DNA from 3 places in the Paraburkholderia sp. SIMBA_054 genome. Region 3 is predicted to be linked to each of the others. Evidence: predicted binding sites of a transcription regulator. Region 3 holds the regulator's gene; each other region holds the start of a gene.
The links. Region 3 encodes HrcA, which represses chaperone genes, less so after heat shock. Its sites were predicted from a motif close to TTAGCACTCNNNNNNNNNGAGTGCTAA; they were not measured.
Positions count from the first base shown of each region.

Region 1: rpoH (RNA polymerase sigma factor RpoH) is a predicted target of HrcA. The motif match lies at 3,060-3,086, and genes of this name have one in related genera.
Region 2: SB822_RS15850 (co-chaperone GroES) is a predicted target of HrcA. The motif match lies at 2,597-2,623, and genes of this name have one in related genera.

Region 1 is NZ_JAWRXV010000005.1:251,702-256,368, forward strand. Features, by position in the region: gene leuA (2-isopropylmalate synthase) at 1-1,644, shown strand, start outside; gene SB822_RS08495 (nuclear transport factor 2 family protein) at 1,799-2,182, opposite strand; gene SB822_RS08500 (acyloxyacyl hydrolase) at 2,228-2,791, opposite strand; gene rpoH (RNA polymerase sigma factor RpoH) at 3,141-4,076, shown strand; gene cydP (cytochrome oxidase putative small subunit CydP) at 4,391-4,663, shown strand; gene SB822_RS08515 (cytochrome ubiquinol oxidase subunit I) at 4,653-4,667, shown strand, end outside.
Region 2 is NZ_JAWRXV010000011.1:123,820-128,486, forward strand. Features, by position in the region: gene SB822_RS15840 (ABC transporter permease) at 1-489, shown strand, start outside; gene groL (chaperonin GroEL) at 613-2,253, opposite strand; gene SB822_RS15850 (co-chaperone GroES) at 2,267-2,557, opposite strand; gene SB822_RS15855 (acyl-CoA dehydrogenase family protein) at 2,832-4,115, shown strand; gene SB822_RS15860 (ATP-binding cassette domain-containing protein) at 4,500-4,667, shown strand, end outside.
Region 3 is NZ_JAWRXV010000030.1:106,195-110,861, reverse strand. Features, by position in the region: gene SB822_RS31565 (hypothetical protein) at 1-80, shown strand, start outside; gene SB822_RS31560 (RNA-binding S4 domain-containing protein) at 52-459, opposite strand; gene hemH (ferrochelatase) at 535-1,605, opposite strand; gene hrcA (heat-inducible transcriptional repressor HrcA) at 1,755-2,774, opposite strand; gene SB822_RS31545 (hypothetical protein) at 2,773-3,048, shown strand; gene SB822_RS31540 (NAD kinase) at 3,056-3,958, shown strand; gene recN (DNA repair protein RecN) at 4,047-4,667, shown strand, end outside.

The DNA.
Region 1 (4,667 bases), on a different contig from region 3:
GCCGAGAAGTACCGCCCCTTCCCCACCGTCCGTTTGACCGGCCGCAAGTGGCCCACCCGCACGATCGAGCGCGCGCCGATCTGGATGAGCACCGATCTGCGCGACGGCAACCAGTCGCTGATCGAACCGATGAGCATCGAGCAGAAGACAGAGTTCTTCGAGATGCTCGTCGCGATCGGTTTCAAGGAGATCGAAGTCGGTTTTCCGTCGGCGTCGCAAACCGACTTCGATTTCGTCCGCAAGCTGATCGACGAAAAACGCATTCCCGACGACGTGACGATCGAAGTGCTCGTGCAGTCGCGCGCCGACCTGATCACGCGCACGTTCGAGGCGCTCGAAGGCGTGCCGCGCGCGATCGTCCATCTGTACAACGCGATCGCGCCGTCGTTCCGCAAGATCGTGTTCGGGCTGTCGCAGGAAGAGGTGAAGGCGCTGGCCGTCGAAGGCACGCGGATCATTCGCGAGCACGCCGACGCCCGCCCGCAGACGCACTGGACCTACCAGTATTCGCCCGAAACCTTCAGCATGACGGAGTTGCCGTTCGCGCGCGAAGTCTGCGACGCCGTCGCGCAGACGTGGCGCCCGACGCGCGATCACAAGATGATCGTCAACCTGCCCGCCACCGTCGAAGCCGCGACGCCGAACGTGTACGCCGACCAGATCGAGTGGATGGACCGCAATCTCGGCTATCGCGACAGCATCGTGTTGTCGGTGCATCCGCATAACGACCGCGGCACGGCCGTCGCCGCAGCCGAACTCGCGTTGATGGCGGGCGCGGACCGCATCGAAGGGTGTCTGTTCGGCAACGGCGAACGCACGGGCAACGTCGATATCGTGACGCTCGCGATGAACCTCTACACGCAGGGCATCGACCCCGGCCTCGATTTCTCGGACATCGATGCCGTGCGCCGCGTGGTCGAGCGCTGCAACCAGATTCCCGTCCACCCGCGTCATCCGTATGCGGGCGATCTCGTCTACACGGCGTTCTCCGGCTCGCATCAGGACGCGATCCGCAAGGGCTTCGCGCAGCAACAGCCCGATGCCGTCTGGGAAGTGCCGTATCTGCCCATCGATCCCGCCGACGTCGGCCGCAGCTACGACGCCGTGATCCGCGTAAACAGCCAGTCCGGCAAAGGCGGCGCGACGTATCTGGTCGAGCGCGGCATGGGCTTCGTGTTGCCGCGGCGCGTACAAATCGAATTCAGCCACGCGGTGCAGACGGTGGCGGATCAGTCAGGCGAGGAAGTGACGGGCGACGCGATCTGCGCGCTCTTTGCCCGCGAATACTTCGAGGCGGACGGTCCGGCACAGCGCGTCAGCGGATCGACGGTGCGCTGGAACAAGCGCGAGATCGCCGTGCCCGCGACGGCGGCGGCGAGCGTCGACGGTCATGAGGCGTATGCGAAGGCGGTCGCGCAGGAAATGGCGGCGGCTTCGAAGCAAACCATCGAAATTACATCGTTCGAGACGGCGCGCACCACGGACGGCCGCACGATCGTGTTCGTCGCCAGCCGCGTGGGCGAGCAGCCGATGCGTCATGGCATAGGCGTAGCGGAGGACGAAATGACGGCCGTCGTCGATGCCGTCGTCAGCGGCGTCAATCGCGCGGGTTGGGCGGCTGCCGACCGGCGCGTCGCGGCGTAACGGCAAGAAGTAACGTAACAGCAAACCGAGGCAAGGCGAAAACGAACAGGCAAGACCGCAGAAGCGCAAACGCCGGCGATTCAACCGTCGCCGGCGCGCACGGACCGCTCACAAAGTGGCCTCCGTCAGGAAAAGAGTGATGGTGCGATCCGCGTCACTCGATTGCGCAACGCGTCGCCTGCCACGCGATCAGCTGCCACTTGCCGTCTTCCTGCGCCTGAATCGCCATGTAGGCGATCGGAAAGAGCAGCGCGCCGCTATTCGCTTCCATCTCGATCAGCGCGCGCCCCGTGACGACACAAGTCTCGCGTCCGACAGGCATCACGTCCTGCGACTGCACCTCGATCTGGCGATAGCGGCGGCGCCCGGCCGTGATGGCGTCGATGAACTGCTGCTTCGACTCGCGCTTGCCGTTCGTGTGGACGTAAATGACGTTGTCCGACAGCAGCGCGTCGAGCTGCTGTCCGTTTCCTTCCACCATCGCGCGAAAGCGATCGCGCTCCAGCCCGCGAATCGCTTCAATCACTTTTGCCGGCATCGCGTTCGCCCCTATCGACGACGGCGCCGACAGCGGCAGCGGTCGTCAGAAGTTGTACTGCACGTAAATCTGCTGGAAATTTATACCAGGATTCGGCTCTTTGATACTTGCATTGGAGATGTGCTGAAAGCGGTAGCCAAATTGGTACTGCTGATGCGAGCCGAATTGCGCGCCGACGCCCACCATGTCGGCGAACTGGAACGCGGAACTGAGCGTGTAACTCGACGCGATGCGCGGATGGGTCAAAACCCGTACACCAATGCCCGCCTCGATGAACGGACGGATCGCGCCCGAGCCCTTGATGAACCGCACGACCGGCGTCACGCCGAATTCACCGATATTGTCGTGATCGTTGCCTTCGTCCGTATGCCACCACGCGGCGTGCGCCTCGCCGATCAGCGCGAAATGCCAGTCGCCGATTTCCCACCAGGTCAGATTAGGGTCCCAGACGAAGCCAAGGTCGAGCTTTCGAACGTGGTGCTCGGCGAGACCGCCCGCGATCTGAACGCCGAACTGGTCCGCCGAAGCCAGACCCGATACGCCGAAAAGCGCGGCAGCGACGGCAAATTTGAGTGCCAGATTCGACGAGGGGTTGTTCTTTTTTTCCATCGTACGTCCACCGAATACGAGGTTTAGCAGGGACATCGTGCAGCGACATTCTAGAGACCGCAGCAACTATCGGACCCTTAATAACAACTGAAAACTCACAAATAACTGCTTCTGTTTTCGAAAAAATCTTACCGACGATTTCAGAATCATGCCGCAGCCGAGGAATGCTAAGCGTTCGGTGCCAAACCCGCAGATGAGGTACGATGCTATTGAACGTGCATTTTCGATAGGAAAGAGGGAACTTGCATGCCCCTATGGCTTCTAAGTATTAGCACTCGGTAAATGAGAGTGCTAACATCCATCGTGGTCCGCTTTGGCGGACATTTGTCTGAATAAAGGAGTTTGCTACGTGAGCAACACATTGACCCTTCCGAGTACTTTGAGCCAGTCGTCGGCTAAGGCCGCTCCGGCAGGTGCACTGGCGCTCTCGCACGCTTCTCTTCTGCCCGGCCAGCTGGGCAATATCGACGCCTACATCCAGGCCGTGAACCGGATTCCGATGCTGACGCCGGCAGAAGAGCGCCAGTACGCCACCGAGTTCCGCGAGCAGAACGATCTCGGCTCGGCGCGCAAGCTCGTCTTGTCGCATCTGCGACTGGTCGTGTCGATCGCGCGCAATTACCTCGGGTATGGTCTGCCGCACGCCGACCTGATCCAGGAAGGCAACATCGGCCTGATGAAGGCCGTGAAGCGGTTCGACCCGACGCAGAACGTGCGCCTCGTGTCCTATGCAATGCATTGGATCAAGGCCGAAATCCACGAGTACATCCTGCGCAACTGGCGCATGGTGAAAGTGGCGACGACCAAGGCGCAACGCAAGCTGTTCTTCAACCTGCGCAGCCACAAGCAAGGCTTGCAGTCGTTCACGCCGGACGAGATCGAGGGCCTGGCGAAAGAGCTGAACGTGAAGCGCGAGGAAGTGGCCGAGATGGAAACACGGCTGTCGGGCGGCGATATCGCGCTCGAAGGCCAGGTCGAAGACGGCGAAGAAGCGTTCGCCCCGATCGCCTATCTGGCCGATTCGCACAGTGAGCCTACAGCCGTGCTGGCCGCGCGTCAGCGTGACCGTCTGCATAGCGACGGTATCGCGAGCGCGCTGGAGTCGCTCGATCCGCGCAGCCGCCGCATCATCGAAGCACGCTGGCTGCAGGTCGAAGACGACGGTTCGGGCGGCTCGACGCTGCATGAACTGGCCGACGAGTTCGGCGTATCGGCGGAGCGGATTCGCCAGATCGAAGCAAGCGCGATGAAGAAAATGCGCACCGCGCTGGCCGAGTACGCGTAACCTCAGAGAAGCAGCGGGCGCACGCCGGTTACCGGCCGCACCCGTTTCGAAACAGAGCCCCGCTCTTCGCAAGAAGGCGGGGCTTTTTCTTGCGCGTCGTCAAATATTGCGTCAATTCGCGTCAATGTCGAGACATTGCCTTGACCTCGCGCAGAACGTGACTTATTAGTGATAGGGACCGGCCACCTCGCGACACGATGACGCGGGCCCGTCCGTCAGCCCATTCCTACAATGGTTGTGCATGCGCCAGTGCCGCGAGTGATGCGCACTGTGTCCTGCCGGGTCAACCGGCGCGATGTCGTTGCCCATAAAACATGGCCATAACGCTCAATCACAGGAATGCCACCCGCCGCACGCTCGCCAGCCGCATCGTCGCGTGGGCTCGCGGCCCGACCTTCGCCCGCGACATCCTGATCGTGCTCGCGATCAAATTCGCGCTTCTGTTCGCACTCAAGTTCGCGTTCTTCAATCACCCGCAGGCGCAGAACATGTCGCTGCCACCTGCGCAGGTCGCCCAGGCGCTGCTGTCGGTGCCCGCATCCGTCCCACCGCCGCCTTCGACTCAAGGTGTCAACCATGCCCGCTAGCGAC
Region 2 (4,667 bases), on a different contig from region 3:
GATGTGCTGAACCCATTGCTGGAACTCTTTCGCAACACCGCGCCGCTCGCACTGCTGCCCGTGTTCGTGCTCGTGCTTGGGATGGGCGAGACGTCGAAGGTCTCGATGGTCATTTATTCGTGCATCTGGCCCGTGCTCCTCAATACCGTCACAGGCGTACGCAACGTCGATCCGCTGCTGATCCGCTCCGCGCGGTCGATGGGGCTCAAACCCGTGCAACTGTTTCTGAAAGTCGTGCTGCCTGCGTCTGTACCCGCCGTGTTTACGGGTATCCGCGTGGCGGGCGCCTATTCGATTCTGGTGCTGATTGCGGCAGAAATGGTGGGCGCAAAGGCGGGGCTTGGCTATCTCGTGAACTACTCGCAGTTCACGTTCGAAATCCCGAAAATGTATGCGGGTATCGTCACGCTCGCGGTGCTGGGACTCGCGTTCAATCAAGGCGTGGTTGTTGCCGAGCGGCGTCTGACGGCATGGCGGGGCGAAGACTGACGCAGCGCGTAACAGAAAGGCTTGCGCACTTTATCAAATGCAAACGCCGCGCGTATCTTGTCGATACGTGCGGCGTTTTTGCACTGAGCTTTTCTACAGCATCGGTGAGTTCAATCAAGCATGCTAGAAGTCGAAGCCCGGACCACCCGCGCCCGGACCCACCGGTGAAGCCGCGGCCGCTGCATCCTTGGGCGCTTCATGCACGGTGGCATCCGTGGTCAACAGCAGACTTGCCACAGATGCCGCATTTTGCAGAGCGGTGCGCGTGACCTTCGTCGGATCCACGACGCCGGTTTCGACGAGATCAGCGTATTCACCCGTTGCCGCGTTGTACCCGTAATTGCCCGAACCTTCCGCGACCTTGGCGACGATCACGCTCGCTTCCTCGCCCGCATTCGCAACGATCTGGCGCAGCGGTTCTTCGAGTGCGCGCCGCACGATGTTGATGCCGGCGTTCTGATCGGCGTTCACGCCTTTCAGCTCGGCGATCGCCTGCTTGACGCGAATCAGCGCCACGCCGCCGCCCGGCACAATGCCTTCCTCGACTGCCGCGCGCGTGGCGTGCAGCGCATCGTCGACGCGGTCCTTCTTCTCCTTCACTTCGATTTCGGTCGCGCCGCCTACCTTGATGACAGCCACACCGCCGGCGAGCTTCGCGACGCGCTCCTGCAGCTTCTCGCGGTCGTAGTCGGACGTCGCCTCTGCGATCTGCGCGCGAATCTGCTTCACACGCGCCTCGATATTCGTCTTCTCGCCGGCTCCGTCGATGACCGTGGTGTTCTCCTTGCCGACCTCGATGCGCTTGGCGTGGCCGAGTTCGGCCAGCGTCGCTTTTTCGAGCGTCAAACCCGTTTCCTCGGCGATGACCTGACCGCCCGTCAGAATCGCGATGTCTTCGAGCAGCGCCTTGCGGCGGTCGCCGAAGCCCGGCGCCTTGACAGCCACAGTCTTCAGAATGCCGCGAATGTTGTTCACGACCAGCGTCGCGAGCGCTTCGCCTTCGACGTCTTCCGCGATGATCAGCAGCGGCCGCCCCGACTTCGCGACCTGCTCGAGCACGGGCAGCAGATCGCGGATGTTCGAGATCTTCTTGTCGTGCAGCAGCACGAACGGCTCTTCGAGCACGGCGAGTTGCCGGTCCTGATTGTTGATGAAGTAGGGCGACAGATAGCCACGATCGAATTGCAGGCCTTCCACGACATCGAGTTCGTCGGCGAGCGACTTGCCGTCTTCGACCGTGATGACGCCTTCCTTGCCGACGCGGTCGATCGCTTCCGCGATGCGTTGCCCGATCGACTCTTCACCGTTGGCCGAGATGGTTGCGACCTGGGCAATCTCTTTGCTGGTCGTCGTCGGCTTGCTGATCTTCTTCAGTTCTTCGACGGCGGCGATCACGGCCTTGTCGATGCCGCGCTTCAGGTCGAGCGGATTGAGCCCTGCCGCCACATATTTCTGCCCTTCGCGGACGATGGCCTGAGCGAGCACGGTGGCCGTCGTCGTGCCGTCGCCGGCGGCGTCGCTCGTTTTCGATGCGACTTCCTTCACGAGCTGCGCGCCGATGTTCTGCAATCTGTCCGCGAGCTCGATTTCTTTCGCCACGGACACGCCGTCCTTCGTGACGATGGGGCTGCCGAAACTACGTTCGAGCACGACATTGCGGCCTTTCGGGCCGAGCGTCACCTTCACCGCATTGGCGAGCAGGTTGACGCCTTCAACCAGTTTGGACCGCGCGTTATCGCTGAAAGCGATTTCTTTGGCTGCCATGATGGGACTCTCCTCAGGATTGAACGACTGCGACGATATCTTCTTCGCGCAGCACGAGCAGTTCGGTGCCGTTGACCTTCACCGGCTGCCCCGCATATTTGCCGAACAGCACGCGTTCGCCGACTTTCAGGTCAGGCTCGATACGCTTGCCGTCGTCACTGCGACGGCCTGGACCGACTGCGAGGATTTCGCCCTGATCCGGTTTTTCAGCAGCGCTATCGGGAATCACGATGCCCGACGCCGTACGGGTTTCCTGATCGAGACGCTTCACGATCACGCGATCATGTAACGGACGCAAACTCATCTGTTCTTCCTTCTTGACGGATGACGACTGGTTTTCTCATTGGCACTCTCACGCGAAGAGTGCTGACTGAGAGCCGAGTATAAAAAGCGCTGTATGCGCGCTCCAATAATCGATTTGCACAAACTTAACGGGCCGCGCGAGATTTGCAATGCACGTAGCGTGCGTAAGCACGCGGTACGCGCATCGACAGATATCGTTATCGGCTTTTGTTGGTTGCAACGGCGCGTGTGCGACGCTTAATCTGGAATGCTGTGAACCTGTCCGGAGACTGTCGATGAGTACGATTCCCACCGCCCAGCACGATGCCGTCAGCGGTGCAGACGACGCGGAGCTTGACGCGCGCTTCGCGCCCATTTTCGAGCGGATTGCAGCTGGCAGCATCGAGCGCGAGCAGAATCGGGAACTCGCCTACGATGCAGTGCAATGGCTGAAGGAAGCAGGGTTCACCGCGTTACGAGTGCCAAAGCGCTATGGCGGTAGCGGCGCGACGTTGCCGCAGTTCTTTCGTCTTTTGACGCGCCTGGGTGAGGCCGATTCGAATCTGCCGCAGATCTTGCGGCTGAATTCGGGGTTTATCGAAAGCCGGCTCGAAAGCGATGACGAAGCGCTGCGCGAGCGTTGGCTCCCGAAGATCGCGGCGGGTGAGTCCGTGGGTGCCGCGATATCCGAGCGCACCGCGAGCACGCACAATAGCGTCACGCTGGTGGCCGACAAAAGCGGCAACGGCTGGTGGTTGAATGGCGAGAAGTACTACAGCACGGGCACGCTCTACGCGGACTGGATCGACGTCGCCGCGCACGACGGCGCCGACGACGTGCGCGTGGTGGTGCGCGCCGATGCGCCCGGTGTCGCGCGCATCGACGATTGGGACGGCTTCGGACAGCGTTTGACTGCGAGCGGAACGACGCGCTTCGACTCTGTCCATGTGAGCGACGATCAGCTACTGGTGCGCTACAAGGCCTCGGAGCCGCGCCGCAATACCTCGCTCACGGCCTTCTATCAGACCGTCCATCTCGCGACGCTGACGGGCATCGCGCGCGCGGTGCTGCGCGACGGTATTGCCTTCGCGCAGGCGCACACCCGCACGTTCGGCGTGCCCGGTCGTTCGAGCCCGCGCGACAACCCGCTCGTGCATCGTGTGGTGGGGCGGCTGGCCAGTCTCGCGTATTCGGCTGAGAGCATTACTGCATCGGTGGCACGTTCGCTCGAAAATGCGTATCAGGCGAGACTCGCGGGTCGCGCGAATACAGATACGTATATCGCACTCGATATCGAAGCCTATCAGGCGCAGCAGATCGTGATCGAACAGGTGCTGGAGGCGGCCACGCTCGTATTCGAAGTGGGCGGAGCCTCAGCGACGAGTGAGACACGGCGGCTCGATCGTCACTGGCGCAATGCGCGTGTGCTCGCTTCGCACAATCCCGCGATCCAGCGCGAAGCGGCCGTGGGCAACTTTCATCTGAACGGCGCGGCGTCCAACGAACGCTTCAGTCTCACGCATTCGCCCAGCGAACTGGGACGTGTTGCGACGGACAGTGCGGTTGCCGTCAATGGATAACGCGAGATCGTAGAGCGTCGCTTGCGGCGGCGCAAATAACGTTCAGAGCTATCGTTATCGTGAATCAATACAAGCGATAGCGCGCCGACACGTTGCTACATAGAGATACAAAAGCGCTACTTTCAGAAACACGCCAGATACATTCGCAAGGTTGAATACGGCGCACTGCTTGCCATGATCGGGCTTCGAGAACCATGGCATGCGCAGTCGCGCCGCCATTGGCGTACGTTGGCGCGCCGATGAGCGATCCCTCATCCACAAGAAATTCTGCGTAAGCGCAGCCGCGAACAGCGCTGACGACGCAACCACCCATCAGCTCACGACACAGCGATCGTTGCGCGTGCGACGTGATCGATTGACTGTCCTTTCCAAAAGAGTAGTGCAATGCAAGTTGACGTATTAGAGCCGGCCGGTTCCAGCCTGGAGGAGGCAGCCGATTTTTCGGTCCCTGTCCCCGGGATAGAGGCACCTGCCCGCGCCGCCGAGGCCGTGCTCGAATTGCGCGACGTCAGCAAGGCCTATCGCAGCGCGCGGGGCGGTGAACCCGTGTTC
Region 3 (4,667 bases):
ACGAACACACCACCGAATATGGTGGCGTTCATGCGACGATGGAACAGCTGTTCAACCCTCACGCGAAAATTTGTCCATGACGCGCCGGTCGCGCTTGGTCGGCCGCCCTTGCAATTCGGCGGCTGGCTCGCGATAGGTCTTGCGCCGCTCGTTCTCCTGCTGGCGTTTCTGCCTGCCCTCTTCGGTTTCCACGTAAAGCGTCTGCGCGACGCTCGCTGGCCCGCGCACGTCGCACACGCCGAGCACCTGGATCTGCCACACAATCCGTTCGATCTCGATCTCGACCAGATCGCCGACCCGCACATCTTTGGCCGGCTTCACCGTCGCGCCGCCGATCCGCACCCGGCCCTTCTCGACGGCATCGGTTGCCAGCGAACGCGTCTTGAAGAAGCGCGCCGCCCACAGCCATTTGTCGATGCGCAAACGAGCGCCCGGTTCGGTAGAAATCTTGTAGTTCATCAGTCCTTCTTCAGGCGCTTCCAGACGCCATGAGCCGATACACGAATGCAGATTGCATGCCGGATACGGAAAAATTCACGCAACGGACGCGCTTTGCGGCGCGCTCACCTGCACCGGCCAGCCTTGCAGATGCTGCGCGACGATCTCGCCGAGCGCCGCGATCCACGCGGACGACGCGTTCAGGCAGGGAATGGCGTGAAAAACTTTCCCACCCGCGTGCACGAATTCGTCGCGCACTTCCATGCCGATTTCCTCGATCGTCTCCAGACAATCCGCCGTAAAGCCCGGACAGAACACGTCCGCGCGATGCACACCCGCCGCGCCGAGCTCCTTGAGCGTCGGCGCCGTATAAGGCTGCAGCCATTCGGCCTTACCGAAGCGCGACTGAAACGTCACGCGGCATTCCACAGTTGTGAGCCCGAGCGCGTGCATCAGCAGCGACGCCGTCTGCTGACATTGCTCGTGATACGGATCGCCTAAGTCGAGCGTGCGCTTGGGCACGCCGTGAAAGCTCAGCACCAGCTTGTCGCCCGCCGCGAAGTCCGGGCGGCCGTGCGCATGCCAGTAATGGTTCACCTGCGCCGCGAGCGCCGCGATATAGGCGGGATGATCCGCGTACTGGCGAACGGTGCGGATTTCCGGCTGGTTGCGCATCCGCTTGAGCGCGGCGAACGCGTCGTCGAAAGCCGTGGCCGTGGTCGACGACGAATACTGCGGATACATCGGCATCAGCAGGATGCGTTCGGCGCCCGCCAGCTTCAGCTGGTTGAGCATGGCGGGAATGCCGGGCGTGCCATAGCGCATCGCGTAGTCGACGATCACCGTGTAGTCGTTCAGGTGCAGCAGATGCCGCAACCCTTCCACCTGCTTTTCCGTATGCACGCGCAGCGGCGAGCCTTCAGGCATCCACACGGCCGCGTACTTCTTCGCCGAGGCGACGCCGCGAAAGGGCAGGATCGACAGACGCAGGATGATTTGCCACACGAACGACGGAATCTCGACCACGCGCGGATCGGACAGAAACTGCGCGAGATAGCGCCGGACGGCGCGAGGCGTCGGCGCATCGGGCGTGCCGAGATTGATCAGCAACACGGCGACACGATGTGCCGCAGCATTCTGCGAGGGCCGCTCGAGGTCGAAGCGCATAGGCAAAGGGAAGAGCCGTGCAAGCGCGCGGCACGTAATGAATCGGGAAGCCCATTATAGCGGCGCGGTCTGCCGCCGATACCTGGCCGTTCGGCCAATTGGCACGGCGAAAAACGCCGCGCATGATGAACACCATGCCGAGCTCGACGCTACCCTTGGCTGAGCGTCATCGAAAGCAGGCGCGCGGTGATGTCGACGATGGGAATCACGCGGTTGTAGGCCATGCGCGTCGGGCCGATCACGCCGAGCGTGCCCACTATCTTGCCGTTCACTTCATACGGCGCGGTCACCACGCTCATTTCCTCGATCGGGACGAGGTTCGACTCGCCGCCAATGAAAATCTGCACGCCTTGCGCGTGGCTCGACACATCGAGCAACTGAAGGAGACTCGTCTTTTGATCGAATATATCGAACAGCTTGCGCAGCCGCGCCATGTCCGACGAAAGGTCGGCCACTTCGAGCAGATTGCGCTCGCCGGAAATCAGCACGGTTTCGCCTGTATCGGTGATGTCCGTGCTCGCGGTGACGGCTGCGTGCATCAGCGTCGTCATGTCGCCGCGCAGTTCGTCGATTTCTTCGCGCAGACGCAGGCGCACCTCGTCGAACGACAGGCCCGCGAAGTGCGCGTTGATGTAGTTGGCTGCCTCGGTGAGCTGCGACGGCGAGAAATCGCGCTGCGTCGCCATGATGCGGTTCTGTACGTCGCCTTCCGGCGTCACGATGATCAGCAGGATGCGCTTGTCGGACAGGCGCAGAAATTCGATCTGCTTGAACACGTGGCTGCGGCGCGGCGTCAGGATCACGCCCGCGAACTGCGACAGGTTGGACAGCACGCTCGCGGCGGCCGCGACCACCTTCTGCGGCTCGCCCGGCTGCAGCGTGGTCTTCACCGCGCGCATCACGGCGTCCTCGTCGGCGGCCGACTCGACGGTGAGCATCGTGTCGACGAAAAGCCGGTAGCCTCGCGGCGTGGGAATGCGTCCCGCCGACGTATGCGGACTGATGACGAGCCCCAGCTCCTCCAGATCGGACATCACGTTGCGGATCGTCGCCGGGCTCAGTTCGAGCCCGGAGTACCGCGAAAGCGTGCGCGAGCCGACCGGCTGACCTTCGGCGATATACCGCTCGATCAGCGTTTTCAGAAGGGTTTGTGCGCGAGGATCTAGCATGGCGAAAAATTTTAGCGTAACCACCGCATCGCGGCGAGCGCGCGGCGGCACGCGGCGCGGCGGCTTGACAGCCGTGCGCGCCCTGCGCGGCACCCCGCCCGCGCACAAGCCGCATCGCATGGATCCAGACAGTCGTCACATCTGTCATGAGGACTTCACCATTCTAACGACAATCGGGCGAAGGCTGGCCGGCATCGCGCGGCCGTCGCGTGTCAGCCCCGACGGGCGTGGCGCCGCCTTCGACGGTTCTTTTCACGTCGCACCTATGGTGTAATGCCGGCATGCAAGCTAACAGCCAGTTCAAGACCGTTGCGCTCGTCGGGCGCAGCAATACGCCGGGCATCGGGGAACCGCTGACCGCGCTCGCCGCGTGCATCGGGAAGCTCGGCTTCGACGTCGTGTTCGAGGCGGAAACCGCGCAGGAAATCGGCGCGACGCAATGGCCTGCGCTGCGCGTGGCAGAAATCGGCGCGCGCGCGGACGTTGCCATCGTGCTCGGCGGCGACGGCACAATGCTGGGCATCGGCCGGCAACTGGCGCCGTACAGGACGCCGCTGATCGGCATCAATCACGGGCGGCTGGGCTTCATCACCGACATCCCGTTCACCGACATGCGCGAGATCATTCCGCAGATGCTGTCGGGCACCTTCGAGCGCGAAGAGCGCACGCTGCTTGAATCGCGGATCATGCGCGACGGCCAGCCCATTTACCATGCGCTCGCCTTCAACGACGTCGTCGTGAACCGTTCGGGCTTTTCGGGCATGGCGGAACTGCGCGTTTCCGTGGATGGCCGCTTCATGTACAACCAGCGCTCGGACGGGCTGATCGTCGCGACGCCGACGGGCTCGACAGCTTACGCGCTGTCGTCGCAAGGGCCGATTCTGCATCCGCAGTTGCAAGGCCTCGTGCTCGTGCCGATCGCGCCGCATGCGTTGTCGAACCGCCCTATCGTGATACCGGACGACTCCAAGGTCAGCATCCAGATCATCTCGGGCCGCGACGTCAACGTGAACTTCGACATGCAGTCGTTCACCGCGCTCGAACTGAACGACACGATCGACGTGCGCCGCTCGCGCCATACGGTGCCTTTCCTGCATCCCGTCGGCTACAGCTATTACGCGACGTTGCGCAAGAAGCTGCACTGGAACGAGTATCCGTCGCACGAAGACGATCCACGCGACTGAATTCTCGCCAGCGCCGCCTGCTGCCAGGCCCGAGCGTAACGACAACACACCACACCAACTCACGCCAGCCACGCCACACAGACGAGCCATGCTCCGCCACCTCTCGATACGCGACTTCGTCATCGTCGCCGCGCTCGATCTTGAATTCGACAGCGGCTTCACAGTCTTTTCCGGCGAAACGGGTGCCGGCAAATCCATTCTCATCGACGCGCTTGCGCTGGCGCTCGGCGCACGCGCCGATGCGAGCGTCGTGCGCAACGGCGAGGCGCGTGCGGACATCACGGCCGAGTTCGACACGCATCCGGACGTCGACGCATGGCTCGATGAACAGGCGCTTGCCGCCATCGAGACGGAGCACGGCAATACGGTGATGCTGCGCCGCGTGGTCGACGGCAACGGCCGCTCGCGGGCTTTCATCAACGGCACGGCGGCGACGCTCACGCAATTGCGCGAACTCGGCGAAATGTTCGTCGATATTCACGGCCAGCACGCGCATCAACTGCTGATGCGGCCCGATGCGCAGCGCGAACTGTTCGACACGCATGCCGGGCTGCTCGACACGAAGGCCGCCGTGACCCGCGCATGGCGCACCTGGCGCGATGCGGCGCAGGCCGTCGAAACCGCGCAGAGCAAGGACCGCGAACTGCAACTCGAACGCGAGCGTCTTGCATGGCAGCTCGCGGAACTCGACAAGCTCTCGCCGCAGCCC